Regions from separate parts of the Kribbella sp. NPDC056345 genome, predicted to be linked through region 1. Evidence: riboswitches for the same ligand, from Rfam matches in the RefSeq annotation. Region 1 holds a riboswitch; each other region holds the start of a gene.

Region 1 (6,391 bases):
AGTAGTCGGGGTCGGGTGGCGGGGTCGCGTGGCGGGGGCGGGGTTGCGTGGCGCGGGGCGAGGTCGCGGGGCCGGGGGCGGGGTCGCGGCGCGGGGGCGGGGGCGCGGGGCGGGGGCGGGGGCGCGGTTGCGTGGCGCGGGGCGGGGCGCGGGGCGGGGACGGGTGGCGAGGGCAGGGTTATTTGTTGGGTGGGGTGGGTCTGGGGATGGGGAGGACTAGGGGGGTGTTGGTTAGGGGGTCGGGGATTATTTGGGCGGTTAGGTTGAAGACGGTGGCGACGGTGGTGGGGGTGATTACTTCGGTGGGGGTGCCGGTGGCTGCTATGCGGCCGTTTTTGAGGGCTATCAGGTGGTCGGCGTAGCGGGCGGCGAGGTTGAGGTCGTGGAGGACCAGGACGATCGTCTTGTGGTGCTGGCGGTTGAGGTCCTGGACGAGGTCGAGGATCTCCAGTTGGTGGGCCAGGTCGAGGAAGGTGGTTGGTTCGTCGAGGAGCATGGTGTCGGCGTCCTGGGCGAGGGCCAGGGCGATCCAGACTCGTTGGCGCTGGCCGCCGGACAGTTCGTCGAGTGAACGGTCGGCCAGGTCGGCGACGCCGGTTGCGGCTAGGGCTGCGGTGACGACTCGCTCGTCCTCTTCGGACCACTGGCGGAACCAGCGCTGATGCGGATGCCGGCCGCGACCGACCAGGTCGGAGACCGTGATCCCTTCGGGAGCGACCGGTTGTTGCGGGAGCATGCCGAGCTGGGTTGCGAGTTGAGCGGCACCGACCTTCGCCAGGTCGATGTCGTCCAGGTACACGGCTCCACCGCGCGGGGTGAGCAGTCGCGCGAGGCCGCGGAGCAGCGTGGACTTGCCGCTGGCGTTGGCCCCGACGATGACGGTGATCTGCTGCCGCGGGATCAGTACCGAGAGTTCGTGTACGACGGCGCGACCGTCGTACGCGAGGGTTAGTTGGTCTGCCCGGAGTTCGGTCATTGTCAGCCTCCCCGGCCGATGCGGTTGGCGCGAGCCATCAGGACGAGCAGGTACGGCGCTCCCAGGAACGCGGTCACGATGCCGACCGGCAACTGGGTCGGCGCGAAGATCTCCCGGGCGACGAGGTCGGATGCGACCACCAGCAACGCGCCAAGCGCACCGGCCATCAGCAGCCCGGCAACGCGTTCGGCCACCAACCGCCGTGCCAGTTGCGGCGCCACCAGAGCCACGAAGGCGATCGGTCCCGCGGCCGCCGTCGCCAACGCAGCCAGGGCAACCCCGACTGCGATCAGCAGTGCCCGGGACAGCTCCACGCGACCGGACAGGGTCCGCGCCAGGTCGTCACCGAGTTCCAGCAACCGCAGCTGCCGAGCGCCGGCGAGCGCCGCCGGCAACAGGACCATGAGTGCCGCCCCGATCAGCACGGCATGCGACCACGTGCGACCGGACAGACTCCCAGCCAGCCACTGCGAGGCACTCTTCGCGGTATAGATGTCGGCCAGCGTCAACAGGTACGCAGTGACCGAGCCAATGATCGCCGTCACCCCGATGCCGACGAGGACAAGTCGATAGCCGGAGACCCCATCACGATAAGCGAGCATGTACACGGCGGTTGCCGCAAGCAACGACCCCAGCAGCGCACCACCCGGGATCCACCCACTACCGAGCACAGTGATCATCAGTACGGCGGCCAGCGCGGCCCCGGCGTTGACCCCGATCAGGTCCGGGCTGACCAGCGGATTGCGAGCCAGCCGCTGGAAGATCGCCCCCGAAACGCCGAACGCCGTACCGACGCCGATCCCGACCAGAACCCGTGGAAGCCGGTTGTTGACCACAATGTCGTTGAGGATCAACGTCCCCTGGCCACTCAGGGTCTCCAGCACCAACGACAACGGAATCTGATAGTCGCCCCGAGTCAGCGAGAACGCGCCGACAGCGAGAGCCAGCACCCACGCAACAGTCGACCAGACCAGGCTGGAAACATCCACGCGCGTGGAGACCCGACCAACCCGAAGCGTTTTCACAGCGCCGCCAACCGACGACGGCGAACCAGCGCGATGAACACCGGCGCACCGATGACCGCGGTAATGATCCCGACCTGCAGCTCATCCGGACGAGCCACCAACCGCCCAACGACATCGGCAAGCAGCAGTACGGCGGGCGCCAGCACCATCGACCACGGGAGAATCCAGCGATAGTCCGCCCCGACAAGCGTCCGCGCCACATGCGGTACGGCGAGCCCGAGGAACCCGATCGGCCCAGCGATCGCAGTCGCCGTACCAGCAAGAACGACAACCGCCAGCCCAGCCATCACCCGCACCAACGTAACCCGCGTACCCAGTGAGCGCGCCAGCTCGTCACCCAGCGCGAGCTGATTCAGCGACCGCCCGAGAACCAACGCCAGAACGATGCCCACAGCAACAAACGGAACGGCCTGGCCGATCACCGACCCGGTAGCCAGCGTGAGCGACCCGACCACCCAGAACCGGAATTCGTTCAACGTCGACAGATCGAGCAACGTGATCGCCGACGTCACCGACCCCAGCAGCGCGGAGATCGCCGCCCCGGCCAGCGCGAGCTTCACCGGCGTCGCACCGCCCCGCCCGATCGCGCCGACCAGATAGACGACCACAGTCGCCACCAGCGCTCCACCCATCGCAAACCACACGTACCCGGTCAGGCTGTGCACACCCAGCACCCCGATCGCCCCGACCACGGCCAGCGCGGCACCGGCGTTCACCCCGAGAATCCCCGGATCCGCCAGCGGGTTACGCGTCACGCCCTGCATCAACGCACCCGCCAGACCGAGCGCCGCACCCGCCAGCAGACCAGCACCTGTCCGCGGCATCCGCAGATACCGGATCACGCGATCGTTGTCGCTCCCGGTGAAGTTCGCCAGCGCCAGGTAGACGTCATGCGCCCCGAAATACTGGTTCCCGACACTCAAGGACAGCAGGACGGAGACCGCGAGAACGGCGACGCACAAGAGCAGGCCGGCCGCACGCCACCTCATTTGAACAGGTCAGCGTGAATCGTCTTGGCGATGTCCTCGGTCGTATGCGCACCACGCACCCCGGCCGAGTGGTTCGCGAACAGCCACGGTACGACGTGTTTGTTGCGGACCGCCTTGAGATTCTGGAAGGCCGGGTTCGCGAGAATCTTGTCCACTTCGGCCTGTGACGAGGCCGGTGTCAGAGCCGCGTCACAGCAGCCGCTGATCAGGAGGTAGTCGGGGTTGCGCTTGATCAGCTCCTCGACGCCGATCTTCACGTTCCGCTTGGCCGTCAGGTCGGTGAAGGCGTTCACTCCACCGGCCTGCTTGATCAGCACGGTCCCGAAGTCCGGTCCGCCGGAGACGGTCAGCCCGCCGCCTTCCATCCCGGGCCGCAGAATCGCGACGGTCGGCTTCGGTGCGTTCTTCACCTTCGTCTCGACCGCGGCGATCCGCTTCTCCTGATCGGCGATCACCTCTTCGGCCCGGGCCTCGACCCCGAACAGCTTGCCGAGACCGCGCAGATCGGCGTACACGTTGTCCATCGTGACGCTCGCCGGATCGATCGCCTCGTCGCCCTTACCGTCCGCGGTCGGGCAGAGCGGGCTGAAGATCCAGGTCTGGACCCCGAGCTCGGCCAGGCTCTTGCGGCTCCCGAAGCTCTCGTCGCTGCCACCGCCGGCGCTGAACACGTCGTTGAACCCGGACAGCACGAAGTCCGGGTTCGCCGCGAGCAACTCCTCCCGGCTGGGCAGGTTCTTGTAGTACTTCGCCTTGGACTGAGCGCTCGCGTACTCCGGGAGCACCTCGGCATCCAGGTACGCCGTACCGACCAGGCGCTCGGAGATACCCAGCGCATGCGCCATCTCGATGGCCGGCTGGTACGCCGCGAACACGCGCTCCGGCGGACCGCTCACGGTGACGTCGATCCCGCAGTTCTGCACGGTGATCGTCGATCCCGGCGGACTGGCCGCGGTGGACGTGCCACAGCCGGCCAGCAGGCTCAGAAGAATGACAGGGACAACGGACTGACGCAGCACGGAACCGCTCCTCCAGCACCTCGTGGACGGATCACATGCCGTGGCCGGTCTCCTGGCTGACGGGACTCAGTTCACCGGCGGGTCTTCCCAGCGCAGGGCCAGTGACCTCCCTCAAGAGGGACTGTCGGTGAACTCCCGATCACAGTGGCGAGGGCCGCTCCGGCATCACACCGGCTTCCCGAGCACCACGGCGCGGCCACAGTAACACCCGCGAACCCGTCGCATGTACAGCAGATTCAGCGGTACCGCGAAATCATCGCGAGCGCGAACTGCGTCATCGTGTCCGGGTTGACCGCCCGCGCGGGCAGCGGCACCAGGTCGAGGAGTTTGCTCTCACCGAGCCGGATCGTGGTCCGCCCGGTCGCGGTGTCGACGTACCCCTCGTCACCCAGCGGGATCGACTGGGCGGTCGGCGCCTTCCGGATCGCCGCCATCAACGCCATGGCCTTCGGAGTACGGCGTACTGACGTGGACAGCACGCTGTTCGCGGAAACCCACCCGCAGACCAGGTCCCCGGCCTCGGTCTGACCGTCCCGCCGGAACAGTGTCGGCGAACCCATCACCCTGGCCGCGGCCGACGATCCCCGCTCGCAATCCGGCCGCGCGATCGTCGGCTCCGGCGCGGGCAGCCCACCCACCTGCCGGACCACCTCCTGCCCCAGTACGACGTACTTCGCGAGGGTCGCCTTCGGCCCGGAGACCTTGTAGAGGCGACCGTCGAACAGGAACACCACTGTTGTGTCGGTTCCGAAGCCGCCTTCGCCGACGACTGCAGGCTTGCCTTTGAACACCTTCTGCACCGCGGCGAGTGTGGCCTTCGTCGCGTCCTGCACCGACACCCCGACCCTCAGCACCGGTCCGTTCGGACTGGTACTCAGGCCGAGCTGACAGGTGTCATACGTCACCGGTACGCCGAAGTCGGCCGGCGGGGTCTTGGGCTGAATCTGCACGGCCGGTACGCCGAGTGTCGCCTGCACGAGCGGTTGATCCATCCGAACGCACACCGTCTCGGCGACCTTGGCGGTCGGCGGGGTACTCGATGGAGTGGACGACGGCGTCTGGGGAGGAGTCGTGCTGATCGGCACCAGCGGCGGCACGCTCGGTGCCGTCTCCTGCCCGGGGCCACCGCACCCACTGACGAGCACTGCGACAAAAGCGAGCGGCAGGATACGCATAGTGCGCCAAAGCCTACGCTTCGTCCGCTTCCGCCGCGGCCCGCAGATCGCGTTCGCGGACCGCGTGCTCGTCGGTGCGAGCGTCGTACCGCCAGAAGTCGCGCAGGGCGGCGCCGGTGGCCGCGACGCCGGCCACACACAGGATGCCGCCGCTGACGATCGACGTCCGGACGCTGGTCAGGTCGGCGACCAGGCCGGACCGGGCCTGGCCACCGAGCGGGCCGAGCATGTAGGAGAGCATCTCGATTCCGGCCAGCCGGCCGCGCATCTCGTCCGGGATCGTCTGGTTCCAGATCACCGCGCGGAACAGGCCGGAGACCAGGTCCGCGGCGCCGGCGAAGGCGAGGAAGACGAGCGCGAACCAGATATTCGGCGCGAGACCGGCGATCCCGATCGCCGCGCCCCAGCAGGCGGCCGCCATCACGACGGCCCGGCCGTGGTGATGGACACGGCGGGTCCAGCCGCTGGTCAGGGTCGCGACCATCGCGCCGACAGCCTCCGCGCTGTAGAGCGCACCGAGCAGCTTCGGTTCCTTCAGCACCTCGGTGGCGAACGCCGGGAACAGCACGATCGGCATCGCCATGAACATGCCGACCATGTCGACGACGTACGTCCCGAGCAGGTCCTTGCGGCGCGCGGCGTACTTGATGCCGTCGGCGATGCCGCGCAGGCTCGGCGGTTCGGAGTGCTCGCCGACCCGGTACGGCTTGAGTCGCAGGTACATCAGCGTTGCGATCGCCAACCCGGCCAGCTCGATACCGAAGGCCCAGCTGATCCCGGCGGTCCCGACCAGCACACCACCCAGCGCAGGGCCGACCAGTTGACCGGCCTGCATGGTCAGAGCGTTCAGCGCGACCGCGGCCGGCAACTCCGAGTGCTTGACCACACGCGGGAACAGCGCGTCCCGGCTCGGCCGCTGCAGTGATGCGGCGATCGCGTTCAGTGCGCCACAGACGTAGATGATCCAGACCTGCGGGTTGCTCAGTAGCGCGTTGCTCAGCAGTACGGCGCAGACGGCGACCTGCGCGACGCCGGTGAAGATGAGCATCTTTCGGCGATCCACGTGATCGGCGAGGGCGCCGCCGTACAGGCCGAAGACGACCAGCGGGACGATGTTGACCAGGCCCATCGCGCCGACCGCGAAGTTCGAGTGGGTCAGCGAATACAGCTGGTAGGGCAGGGCGACGTACCCGAACATGCTGCCGAG
Region 2 (6,391 bases), on a different contig from region 1:
CTGGGCCTCGGTCCGGTCACCGAGATCGTCTACAACCACTACCACAACCGCCTCGGCCAGGAGATGCCCACGACTCTGCGGTACACCGAGTCCAAGCGCCCGGCCGGAGCCAACTACTTCTTCGCCTGGGAAACCCTCACCCACGCCAACAACCCCCGCTGACCTACCCGGGGCGGCCCCGGGTGATCCGGGGCCGCCGTCGGGTCAGTCCCAGCTGAGGCCGCTGGAGGACTGGTACTCGATGACGCGGGTCTCGAAGAAGTTCTTCTCCTTCTTGAGGTCCATGACTTCGGACATCCAGCCGAACGGGTTGCGGGTCTCGCCGAAGATCGGGGCGAGGCCGATCTGCTCGGCGCGGCGGTCGGTGATGAAGTGCATGTACTGCTCGCAGCGGTCGGCGGTCAGGCCGAGCATGCCGTTGGGCAGGGTGGAGCGGCCGTAGGCGACCTCGAGCTCGCAGGCCTCGGTGAGCATCTGGCGGACCTCGGCCTGGAAGGCCTCGGTCCACAGGTGCGGGTTCTCCTGCTTGATCTGGTTGATGCAGTCGATCCCGAAGTTCAGGTGGATCGACTCGTCGCGCAGGATGTACTGGTACTGCTCGGCGATCCCGACCATCTTGTTCCGGCGGCCGAGTGACAGGATCTGCGCGAAGCCGGTGTAGAACCACATGCCCTCGAAGACCACGTAGAACGCGATCAGGTCGCGCAGGAACGCGGTGTCGGACTCCGGAGTACCGGTCTTGAAGTCCGGGTCTTCCAGATGCTGGGTGTACTTCAGCGCCCAGGCGTCCTTGTCGGAGATCGACGGCACCTCGCGGTACATGTTGAACAGCTCGCCCTCGTCCAGACCGAGCGACGTACAGATGTACTGGAAGGTGTGCGTGTGCACGGCCTCCTCGAAGGCCTGGCGCAGCAGGTACTGCCGGCACTCGGGATTGGTGAGCTGGCGGTAGACGGCCAGGACGATGTTGTTCGCGACCAGGGACTCCGCGGTGGCGAAGAAGCCGAGGTTGCGCTTCAGCATCAGCCGCTCGTCGTCGGTAAGGCCGTCTTTGCTCTTCCACAGCGAGATGTCGGCCTGCATCGAGACCTCGGTCGGCATCCAGTGGTTGTTGCAGCCGGCCAGGTACTTCTCCCAGGCCCACGTGTACTTCAGCGGGAGCAACTGGTTGACGTCGGCGCGGGCGTTGATCATCGCCTTGTCGGAGACGTCGACGCGGGAGGCGCCGACGGCAATCGATCCAAGGCCGGTGGCGTTGTCCGTCGTGGTCACTGGCAGGCCTCGCAGTCAGGGTCTTCGAGTGAGCAGATCGCTCCGGTCGGTTCGGGCAGCACCAGGGTGGCGGCGACGGCGTTCAGCCGTCCGTCGGTGCCCTGCAGTGTCGACTTCTCCACATGGGTCTTCGACTGCGAACGCAGGTAGTACGTCGTCTTTAACCCGTAGCGCCACGCGTTCCGGTAGAGCTCGTCGAGGGCCTTCCCGGACGGGGAGGCCATGTACAGGTTCAGCGACTGGGCCTGGTCGATCCACTTCTGCCGGCGCGACGCGGCCTTGATCAGCCACAGCGGGTCGATCTCGAACGCCGTCGCGTACAGCTCGCGGAGATCAGCCGGGATCCGGTCGATGTTCTCCAGGATGCCGTCGTGGTACTTGAGATCGGAGACCATCACCTGGTCCCACAGCCCGCGCGCCTTCAGGTCGTCGACCAGGTACGGGTTCGCGACCGTGAACTCACCGGACATGTTCGACTTCACGAACAGGTTGCTGTACGCCGGTTCGATCGACTGGCTGACCCCGCAGATGTTGGAGATCGTCGCTGTCGGCGCGATCGCCATCACGTTGGAGTTCCGCATGCCGTTGCGCAGCACCTTGGTCCGCAGCGCGTCCCAGTCGAGTGTCGTGGTGACGTCCAGGATCACGTCACCGTTGCGCGCCGACCGCAGCAGCTCCAGCGAGTCGATCGGCAACACACCCTGGCTCCACAGCGAACCGTCGTACGTCGAGTAGCGGCCGCGCTCGGCGGCGAGATCGCTGGACGCCTCGATTGCGTGGTAGCTGATCGCCTCCATCGAGCTGTCGGCGAACGCGACGGCCGCCTCGGACGAGTACGGGATGCGCAACGAGAAGAGCGCGTCGGCGAAACCCATCAGGCCGAGGCCGACCGGGCGGTGCCGCTGATTGGCGCGCTCCGACTCCGGCGTGGTGTAGAAGTTCACGTCGATGACGTTGTCGAGCATCCGGACCGCGGTCTTCACCGTGTCGCGGAGCAGGTCGGCGTCGAGACCGGACTCGGTCAGGTGTGCGACCAGGTTGACCGAGCCCAGGTTGCAGACCGCGGTCTCCTCGACCGTCGTGTTCAGCGTGATCTCGGTGCACAGATTCGACGAGTGGACGACGCCGTTGTGCTGCTGCGGCGAGCGCAGGTTGCACGGGTCCTTGAAGGTGATCCACGGGTGGCCGGTCTCGAACAGCACGGTCAGCATCCGGCGCCACAGCTCGACCGCGCGGACCCGGCGGAACACCCGGATCTCGCCGCGGTCGGCGGCCGCCTCGTACTTCTCGTACGCCGTCAGGAACGCATCGCCGAACAGGTCGTGCAGGTCCGGGACCTCGTCGGGGGAGAACAGCGTCCACTGCCCGTCGGCCTCGACCCGCTGCAGGAACAGGTCCGGCACCCAGTTGGCCGTGTTCATGTCATGGGTACGGCGGCGCTCGTCACCGGTGTTCTTGCGCAGGTCGAGGAACTCCTCGATATCCATGTGCCAGGTCTCGAGGTACGCGCAGACCGCGCCCTTGCGTTTCCCGCCTTGATTGACTGCCACGGCCGTGTCGTTGGCGATCTTCAGGAACGGTACGACGCCCTGCGACTCACCGTTGGTGCCGCGGATCTTGGCGCCGATCCCGCGGACTGGGGTCCAGTCGTTGCCCAGTCCGCCGGAGTACTTGGCGAGCAGGGCGTTGTTGCGGATCCCGGCGAAGATGCCGGCCAGGTCGTCGTCGACCGTGGTCAGGAAGCACGAGCTCAGCTGCGGGCGCGTCGTACCGGAGTTGAACAGGGTCGGCGTCGACGACATGAACCGGAACGAGCTGAGCAACTCGTAGAACTGGATCGCCCGGCCCTCGCGGTCCTCCTCGCGCAGAGCCATCCCCATCGCGACCCGCAGGAAGAACGCCTGCGGCAGCTCGAAGCGGGTCTTGTCGATGTGCAGCAGGTAACGGTCGTACAGCGTCTGCAGACCGAGGAAAGCGAAGTCCAGGTCGCGCTCGGGCCGGATCGCCGCCGACAGCCGGTCGAGGTCGAAGGTGGCCAGCTCGGGGTCGAGCAGACCGGCCTCGATCCCGGTCGCGATGTAGCGCGGGAAGTATTCGGCGTACGCCGTGGCCATGTCGGCCTGGCTGGCCTGCCGGGGCTCGCCGTGCACCCGGCCGAGCGCCTCGCGGCGGATCTGGTCCAGCAGCAGGCGGGACGCGGCATAGCTGTACTGCGGCTCGGTCTCGACGTACGACCGGGCGGCCATCACCAGGGCCAGCTCGACCTCGTGCTGGGCGATCCCGTCGTAACAGGAGCCGATCGTCTCGTCGAGGATCTGCTCGGGGTCGACGGAGTCCAGCCCGGCGGCAGCCTCGGCAACGATCACCCGCAGCCGCTCGACATCGAGCGGAACCAGGGTCCCGTCGGCCTGGCGGACCGACACGACCGGCTTGGTGGTGGCCAGCCCGGCCGGGTCGGCGGGGGTGCGGGCCTTGGTCCGCTCCTCGCGGTACAACACGTAGGCCCGGGCGACCTGATGCTCTCCCGCGCGCATCAGAGCCAGCTCGACCTGGTCCTGGATGTCCTCGACCTGGACGGTACGGCGGATGTCACCGCGACTGGTCAGGGCCTCGACGACCCGGCCGGTCAGGTCGGTGACCAGGTCGCGGACCCGGTGGGTGGCGCCGGCGTCGTTACCCTCGACCGCCAGGAACGCCTTCGTGACGGCGACCGAGATCTTGGTCGCGTCGAAACCAGTGGTACTGCCGTCGCGGCGGACGACGGTCAGCTGAGCCCCTCGGTCCGCCGGGCCGGCAGCCGATCGGGATGTGGAAGCAATGGTCACAGAAGCTCTTCTCTCCCTGCGTGTGCGGAGGACCGCGACCAGGAGGCATGAGCGCATGACGGGACGGACAGCACCGGCCGGAAAACTGTCGTCTCGCCCTGCGACCCACCCTCGAGGTCTCGGACCGCGTGCACCGGCGGCGCACGCGCCGGCGACAGGTATCCGGACTCGCAGAAACTCTCTGCTCACCGTTGCGGGGCAGCTCCGGACTCGCACCGGATTCCCCTGATCGCCAACTCGACCGACTCTAGGGCAGCCACTAGATCTAGCGGTGCCGACACGCCGGACATCGCACATGTTGTGGTTCTCACGCCGCGACGCCATACAGATCCTGTAACGTCATGATCTCTGATCCGTGATGGATCAGCTCCCGGTTGAGCCGTAACACGACGTGCCCGAACGGCTCGCCGGCGTCCAGCTCGGTCGCCTGGCTGAGCCCCACCGTCGTCACCTGATCCTCCGGCAACGACGCGATCCCGTCCTGCCACGCCTCCACCCAGTGCGTCAGCCAGGCCACCGCATCCCGCGCATTCCCGTGCAAGGTGATGTCGCCCCGGCTCTGCTGCCGCGGCCCGAACGTCCACTCCCACCGCTCGAAGAACGTCTCGGTCAGATGTGCGATCAACCACGCGATCGTCCGCGGCCCCCGATGATCAGGCTCGTCCGGCCATTGCGCCACCCACTCCCCGGACCCCAGTGACCGGTAGTGGCTCGGGTAATGCCGCCGTACGACGGTCAGCGCCGCACCCCGCGGCTGCCAGAAGTACTCCTCGTCCGTCAGCTGCGCCAACCGCCCCGACAGCACCATCCAACTGAACCCCAGCTGCCCCCGCACCATGGCCATCGCCGACGGCCGATGCAGGATCTCCCAGTCGAACGCCTCCGGCATGGGCCTCACCCTTCATTCGAACACCTGTTCGAAGTTTCTCCCCGGCGAGGCCCGAAAGTCAAACCCGCTGTCAGACGGTGATCTGGGAGCCGACGATGACGACCTGTTCGCGGGGGAGGTGGAAGTACTCGGCGGCGTCGGCGGTGATGGCGGTGGTGGCCAGGAAGACGCGCTTGCGCCAGCGGGGCATGCCGGTGGTGTCGCCGAGTTTGAGTTCGATGGCGGAGAGGAAGTAGGAGGTGTCGTCGGGGTCGACGGTGAGCTCGGTGCTCTGGGCGGCGGCTTGTTCGAGAATCTCGGGGACATTGGCGGTCTCGACGTAGCCGAGGCGGGCGGTGACGTGGATGATGCCGTCGTCGGTGTAGCCGAGGTCGTCGACCAGGACACGCTCGTCGGCGGGGACGTGCGGGACCGTGAGGGTCTCGATGGAGAGGATCACCACGTTCTTGTGCAGGACGTGGTTGTGCTCGACGTTGGCGCGCATCGCCAGCGGGACGGTGGTGTTGCCGCGGTTCAGGAAGACCGCCGTACCGTCGACGCGGGTGAGTGGGCGCTCGTGCAGGGTGTCGATGAACTCGCGGAGCGGGCCCTCTTCGCGTTCGCGTTTCGCGGTGACGAGTTGGCGGCCCTGCTGCCAGGTGGTCAGGACGAGGAAGACGGAGAGCGCGATCAGCAGCGGCAGCCAGGCGCCGTGCACGAACTTGGTCAGGTTGGCGCCGAGGAAGAGCAGCTCGACGGTGAGGAAGACGGCGGCACCGAGAAGCACCATCCACAACGGCTTCTGCCACTGCTTCCGGACGATGTAGAAGAACAGCAGTGAGTTGATGACGATCGTCCCGGTGACCGCCATCCCGAAGGCGAACGCCAGCGCGGCCGAGGTCTCGAACGCGAAGACCAGGGTGAGTACGGCGATCATCAGCGCCCAGTTCACCCACGGGACGTAGATCTGGCCGGCTGTCTCGGTCGAGGTGTACTGGATGCGCAGCCGCGGCAGGTAGCCGAGCTGGACGGCCTGGTGGGCGACCGAGAACGCACCGGTGATGACCGCCTGGGACGCGATCACGGTCGCCGCCGTCGCCAGCACCACCATCGGGATCCGGCCCCACTCGGGCACCAGCAGGAAGAACGGGCTGGTGTAGCCGTTCGGATCCTCCAGCACCAGCGCACCCTGGCCGAGGTAGCTGATGATGCAGGCCGGGAAGACGAGGAACAGCCAGGCACGCGTGATCGGCTTGCGGCCGAAGTGCCCGAGGTCGGCGTACAGGGCCTCGGCACCGGTGATCGCCAGTACGACGGCCGCCAGCGCGAAGAAGGCGGTGCCGAAATGCCCGGTCAGGAACCCGATCGCGTACGTCGGCGAGAGCGCCTTGAGGATGGTCGGGTGGTCGAGGATGCCGCCGATCCC
Region 3 (6,391 bases), on a different contig from region 1:
GGTTTCCAAAGCTTCGTCACTCGGCGAAGCCCACAACCCTCGCTGCGCGGCCTCGAGCAGCCGCTCGGCGATCCCGTGCCGGGCCCAGGGGTTGGACTTGCGGAAGAACTCGGCCATCTCCGGGTCCGCGACGTACTCGGTGGTGAGCGTCTCGTACATCCAGTCGTCGACCACCCCCGCGGTCGCGTCGTACCCGAAGAGGTAGTCGACGGTCGCCGCCATCTCGAAGGCACCCTTGTACCCGTGCCGCCGCATCGCGGCCATCCACCGCGGGTTCACCACCCGGGCCCGGAAGACCCGCTTGGTCTCTTCTTCCAGGGTTCGGGTGCGAACCTGCGCCGGTACGGCGGAGTCGCCGACATAGGCCTTCGGGTTGGAACCGGTCAGGTGCCGGACCATCGCGATCATGCCGCCGTGGTACTGGAAGTAGTCGTCGGAATCCATGATGTCGTGCTCGCGGGTGTCCGCGTTCTTCGCGGCGACCTGGATCCGCGCGTACGCACGTTCCATCGACCCGCGCGCCTCGGCGCCGTCGAGGTCCTTGCCGTACGCGTACCCGCCCCAGACCGCGTACACCTCGGCCAGCTCGGCGTCGGTGCGCCAGTTCCGCGCGTCCACGAGCGGGAGCAGGCCGGCGCCGTACGAGCCGGGCTTGGAGCCGAAGACCCGAGCCGTTGCCGACCGTACGTCGTTGCCCGCGGCAACGTCATCGTTGACATGAGCCCGTAGATAGTTGTCGGCGGCATCTTCGTCGAGCGCGGCCACCGTCCGGACCGCTTCGTCGAGCAGCTGAACGACGTGCGGGAAGGCGTCCCGGAAGAAGCCGGAGATCCGGATCGTGACGTCGATCCGCGGCCGGCCCAGCTCTTCCAAACCAACAACTTCGAAGCCGGTGACACGTCGCGAGGCTTCGTCCCAGACCGGGCGGCAACCGAGCAGCCAGAGCACCTCGGCGAGATCGTCGCCCTGGGTCCGCATGGCCGACGTACCCCAGACCGTGAGGCCTACCGAGCGCGGCCATTCCCCCGTCTCCGTCTTGTGCCGCGCCAGCAGCGAGTCGGCCAGCGCGACGCCGACGTCCCAGGCGTTCCGGCTCGGGATCGCCTTCGGGTCCACGGCGTAGAAGTTCCGGCCGGTCGGCAGCACGTTCACCAGACCACGAGTCGGCGAACCCGACGGCCCCGCCTCGACGAAGCGGCCGTCCAAGGCCCGCAACACGTTGGTGAGCTCGTCGTCCGTGCGATTCAGACGCGGCACGACCTCGGTCGCCGCGAAGGTCAGTGAGGCCTCGACGCCGACCGACGATCGGCCGATCACCTCGGCCACGACGACCGGGACCTTCGCAGCGTCCCAGCTCAGGGTCTCCATGGCGACGACCAGCTTGCGCGCGACCGCCTCCAGGATGTCGACGCCATCGGCGCCACTCACCGCGGGAAGATCGGCCAGCGTCGCCAACGAGGTCAGCTCAGCGGCGAGACCGGGGTTCGCGAGCAGCTCGGCCTCGTCGACACCGAAGGTCTCCCCCAGCGCGGTCCGCAGGCCGGGGATCGAGTACGAACCGCCCCACAGCTGCCGCGCCCGCAGTACGGCGAGGACCAGGTTGATCCGGGCCTCGTCGGCCGGGACCCCACCGAGGATGTGCAGCCCGTCGCGGATCTGCACGTCCTTGATCTCACACAGGTATCCGTCGAGGTGCAGGACGAATTCGTCGAAGGCTTCGTCATCAGGCTTCTCAGAAGTGTGCAGATCGTGGTGCAGTTGCGCGGCCTGGATCAACGTCCAGATCTGCGCCCGCAACGTCGGCACCTTCTCCGGGTCGAGCGCCTGGACGGTCGCGTACTCGTCGAGCAGGTACTCCAGCTTGGCCATGTCGCCGTACGTCTCGGCCCGCGCCATCGGCGGCACCAGGTGGTCGACGACGACCGCGTGCGCGCGCCGCTTGGCCTGCGTCCCTTCACCCGGGTCGTTGACGATGAACGGGTAGACCATCGGCAGGTTCCCCAGCACGGCGTCCGGCGCACAGTCGGCCGCCATCCCGATGCCCTTGCCGGGCAGCCATTCGAGCGTCCCGTGCTTACCGAGGTGTACGACGGCATGCGCTCCGAAGCCACCGTCGGCCGGAGCGTTCTCCAACCACCGGTACGCCGCCAGGTAGTGGTGCGACGGTGCCATGTCGGGGTCGTGGTAGATCGCGACCGGGTTCTCGCCGAAGCCACGGGGCGGCTGGATCATCAGTACGACATTGCCGAACCGCAGCGCGGCCAGCGCGATCGCCGGCTCGGGTCCGGAGTTGTCGACGTACAGCGAACCCGGCGCCTCACCCCACGCCTCGGTCATTGCCTCCTGCAACGTTTCCGGCGTCTTGGCGAACCAGGTCGAGTACGTCGACAGCGGGATGGTCGCCACCGCGGAGGCCAACTGCTCATCGGTCAGCCAGTCGACGTCGTGACCGCCGGCCGCGATCAGCCGGTGGATCAGCCCGTCGGCGCCGTCAGCTCCCTGCAACTCGCTGAGGTCGAGCCCACCGAGGTCGTACCCGGCCTCCTCGAGCTTGCCGAGCAACTGGACCGCCGAGGCCGGCGTGTCCAGCCCGACGGCGTTGCCGATCCGGGCGTGCTTGGTCGGGTACGACGAGAGCACCAGCGCGAGCTTCTTCTCCGCCACCGGGACGTGCCGCAGGCGGGCATGCGCGACCGCGATCCCGGCCAGCCGGGTGCACCGCTCGGGGTCCGGCGCGTAGCGGGCCAGCCCATCTGCGTCGTACGACTTGAAGGAGAACGGGATGGTGATGATCCGGCCGTCGAACTCGGGGATCGCAACCTGGGTGGCGGCGTCGAGCGGGCTGATCGCCGCGTCACTGGCCAGCCACTGCTCATGGGTCGAGGTCAGCGCGAGCCCTTGGATCAGCGGGATGTCGAGCGACGCGAGCGCACCGGCATCCCAAGCGTCATCCGAACCACCGGCGCTGGCGTTCGCGGCGACGGATCCACCGGCCGCGAGCAGCGTGGTGACCAGTACGTCGCACTTCCGCAGTAGCTCGAACAGACCGGCGTTCTCATCGCTCGTGGGGTCGAGCCCGCGCAGGGTCCCGCAGTACACGGGCAGCGGTTGCGCACCAGCCGCCTCGACTGCGGCCGCGAGCGTGTCGACGAACGCCGTGTTGCCCGCGATCTCGTGCGCGCGGTAGTAGACGATCCCGACCACCGGCCGGTCGTCTTCGGCAAACGTCCCTCGCACCCCGTACGCCGGGAGCGCGGCAGGCGGGTCGAATTCGTCGCCGGTGAGCAGGATGGTGTCGCTCAGGAAGCCGGCCAGGTTCCGGAGGTTGTCCGCGCCGCCCTCGCGTAGGTACGCCAGCGCCTCGGTCACCGCACCCGCGGGCACGGTCGACAGCGACATCAGCTCCGCGTCAGGCGCCGCCTCACCACTGACCACCACCGCCGGCTTCCCGGACGCGAGAACCGCGTCCAGCCCGTCCTCCCACGCCCGCTTACCACCCAGCAGCCGCACCACGACGATCTGGGCGGCCTCCAGCAACGGGGCGAGCTCGTTCAGCTCGAGGCGCGCCGGGTTCGCGACCTTCCAGCCGGCCCCCGCCTCCGCCGCGGCCAGTAGGTCAGTGTCGGCAGTAGACAACAGCAAAAGGTTCGCAGGCACGCTGAACCGGTCCTTCCTCGAGGTATCCACGCCCCGGCCGGAGGTGCGGCAGCAGCAGTTCCTGACTCCCCAATACCTGGGTCACAGTGGCGGGACCGCCCCGGACTCACACCGGGTTCCTGCACAGCTGACGCTTGACGCCTGCACCCTATCCGACGCCCGACCCGGCAGGATGCGGAACACATCACCTACCGGAGCGGCGGGTCTGGTGAGGTTAGGGGTGGGCGGCGTAGTGGGCGGCTAGGAGGTCGGTGCCCCAGTCGGAGCGGTGGGAGCGCCAAACGGAGTGGATGTGGTTGGCGTTGTCCTGGGTGTTGTCGTACTCGGCCAGGAAGGTGGGGGCGGCCAGGGAGTAGTAGTGGCGGTGGCCGAGGCCGGGGGTGGTTTCGCCGGCCCAGGCGAAGGTGAGGTTCTCGATGCCTTGTTCGGTCAGGTCCTGCCAGGTCTGGAGGCCGATGGGGCCGGCGGCGCGGCCGACGTACTGGCCGACCAGGAGGCTGAGGATCTGGCGCTGGTCGGCGGTCATGTCGCCGTATGCGAGGCCTCGGTGCAGCAGGGACGGGTCTGCGACCGGGTCGTGGCGGGTGAGGATGTCGTCGGGTGCGTCGGGTGAGACGACGGCGACCGCGCGCTGGCTGTCGTCGAGGGCGTGCAGGAGCTGGAAGCCCAGGTCGCCCTCCCCGGCCAGGAAGCGGCGGCCCGACGGGGTGACGGCTGGGTTGGAGCCGATGAACGACGGTGTGAAAGAGATCGCACCGTCGACCAGTGTCAGGTGGATCGCCAGGTGGTGACCGTTCAGCCGCCAGGCCCACGGCTCGAAGGTGGCGGGGTCGCCCAGGATCCGCAGGTAGTAGCGGCCACCCAGGACAGTGCCCTCCCAGTCCCCCGACTCCGGTAGCGCCGGGATACCGCGCAGGAGCACCTCTGCGTCCAGTACGGCGAGTGAATCGGCCAGTCCGCGTTCGCTGCAGCCCACTGCGATCAGCCGGAGCGCCAGCTGCTGCTGTGCCGGTGTCAGCGCGGACAACGGCAGCCCCGGCCGCTCCCCCGGCAGATAGGTCCACTCCTGGTGGTCCGGGGTGTCGAAGGCCGCCTGAATCAGCTCCCGCTGCTCCGGGTTCAGACTCCGCAGCAGGTCGATGGCCGCTTCCCGGGTCTGCTCTACAACCACGCCGATCGCTCCAAGTCCGTGGGCTCATGTGCGGTCGTCCAGCGCTCGAACGGCCGATCCAGCTTGTAACGGTAGTCGGGCTGCCGCAGCAGGACGCGGGTTTCCGCGTTCGCCGGGTTCCGCAGCGTCTCGAAGTACTTGACCGACCAGTGGAACCAGCGCATGCAGAACAGCCGCATGGTCAGCCCGTGTGACACCAGCAGCACGTTGCGGGGCGCATCCGCCTGCTCGAAGTCCCGGTGCATGGTCTCCAGGAAGCTCGATACCCGGTCGTACACATCCGACCCCGACTCACCATGGGTGAACCGGTAGAAGAAGTGCCCGTACGAGTCCCGCAACCGCTCCTGCCGCTCGATGTCCTCGGTGTCCTGGAAGTTCGCCCAGTCCTGCTCCCGCAGCCGCGGTTCCTCGCGCGCGATCCCGATCAGGTCGTCGAGCTTGAGTCCCTTGAGCGTTTGAAGTGTGCGCAGGTACGGCGACACGTAAACCCGGATCGGCTCGTTGTCGAACAGCTCCCGCAGCTCCTGCCCGGCCTTGGCCGCCTGCTCCCACCCGTGCGCCGTCAGCGCGACGGAGTGGTCCGGGACCCGCTCGTAGACCGACTTGTCCAGGTTCGCCTCGGACTCGCCGTGCCGGATCAACGCGATCCGCACCGGCCGTCGACTCAGCCCCATAACCGTCCTCTCGCCACTGCCAGGATCGCGGCCGCACCAGCCGCGGCGACTCCGACTCGCCGAGCCAGCGTCGCCGTCCGCCGCACATCGGCGACCGTCGGTGTCGGCCCGTCCCCCAGCGTGCCACGGTCTTCGGTATAGGACCCGTAGTTGTTCGTCCCGCCCAGTGACAGCCCGAGTGCACCTGCGAAGGCCGCTTCGACCGGACCGGCGTTCGGGCTCGGGTGCTGCGGCGCATCGCGCTTCCACACCCGCCGCGCGTCGCCATAGCGGTTGGAAACAACCCCAGTCAGTACGGCGCACGCCCGCGCCGGCAGGAGGTTCACCAGATCGTCCAGCCGCGCGGACGCCCACCCGAAGTTCGCGTACTTCGGCGACCGGTACCCGACCATCGCATCCAGCGTGTTGATCGCCCGGTACGCCAGCAGCCCCGGCACCCCGAGCACTCCGCCCCACAGCAGCGGTGCAACACACGCATCCGAGGTGTTCTCGGCGATCGACTCCACTGTCGCCCGGGCGAGCTCATCAGCTTCCAGATTCGTCGCATCCCGCGCACAGAGGTGACTGAGCCGATCGCGAGCCGCTGGGATGTCCTTCTCCTCCAGCAGCCCGGCCATCGTCTCCGCCTCACGCTCCAGACTCCGAGCACCCAGTACGGTCCAGGTGGCCGCGGCCGTGAGAAGCGTGTGCACGATCGGCCGATCCCGGGTCAGCCGCTCGACCGCGACTCCCACGAGCGCCGTCGTACCGACCAGAGCAGTCGTGTACGCCGTCCCGGCCGCCCGCGAGTCGGCGTACCAGCGCGACTCCAGCCGGGCCGCGGTCTGGCCGAACCCGGCGACCGGATGGAAACGCCGCGGATCGCCGAGCACCCGGTCGGCGGCGAACC

The links. Region 1 has a riboswitch for cobalamin ahead of ACFCV3_RS07395 (ABC transporter substrate-binding protein). Riboswitches for the same ligand answer to the same signal wherever they lie in the genome.
Region 2: linked by a shared signal. The riboswitch ahead of ACFCV3_RS29815 (ribonucleoside-diphosphate reductase subunit alpha) and the one ahead of ACFCV3_RS07395 (ABC transporter substrate-binding protein) in region 1 are both predicted to bind cobalamin.
Region 3: linked by a shared signal. The riboswitch ahead of cobN (cobaltochelatase subunit CobN) and the one ahead of ACFCV3_RS07395 (ABC transporter substrate-binding protein) in region 1 are both predicted to bind cobalamin.

What each region holds. Positions count from the first base shown of each region.
Region 1 covers NZ_JBHJQQ010000002.1:351,819-358,209, reverse strand. Annotated here, with positions in the region: gene ACFCV3_RS07410 (ABC transporter ATP-binding protein) at 179-976, opposite strand; gene ACFCV3_RS07405 (FecCD family ABC transporter permease) at 979-1,965, opposite strand; gene ACFCV3_RS07400 (FecCD family ABC transporter permease) at 1,998-2,990, opposite strand; gene ACFCV3_RS07395 (ABC transporter substrate-binding protein) at 2,987-4,009, opposite strand; cobalamin riboswitch at 4,034-4,214, opposite strand; gene ACFCV3_RS07390 (hypothetical protein) at 4,246-5,184, opposite strand; gene ACFCV3_RS07385 (MFS transporter) at 5,198-6,391, opposite strand, start outside.
Region 2 covers NZ_JBHJQQ010000009.1:173,416-179,806, forward strand. Annotated here, with positions in the region: gene ACFCV3_RS29805 (alginate lyase family protein) at 1-162, shown strand, start outside; gene ACFCV3_RS29810 (ribonucleotide-diphosphate reductase subunit beta) at 205-1,272, opposite strand; gene ACFCV3_RS29815 (ribonucleoside-diphosphate reductase subunit alpha) at 1,269-4,097, opposite strand; cobalamin riboswitch at 4,233-4,358, opposite strand; gene ACFCV3_RS29820 (DinB family protein) at 4,405-4,986, opposite strand; gene ACFCV3_RS29825 (potassium transporter Kup) at 5,057-6,391, opposite strand, start outside.
Region 3 covers NZ_JBHJQQ010000005.1:284,411-290,801, forward strand. Annotated here, with positions in the region: gene cobN (cobaltochelatase subunit CobN) at 1-3,657, opposite strand, end outside; cobalamin riboswitch at 3,694-3,817, opposite strand; gene ACFCV3_RS20115 (DUF3500 domain-containing protein) at 3,872-4,828, opposite strand; gene ACFCV3_RS20120 (phosphoglycerate mutase family protein) at 4,819-5,502, opposite strand; gene ACFCV3_RS20125 (cobalamin biosynthesis protein) at 5,493-6,391, opposite strand, start outside.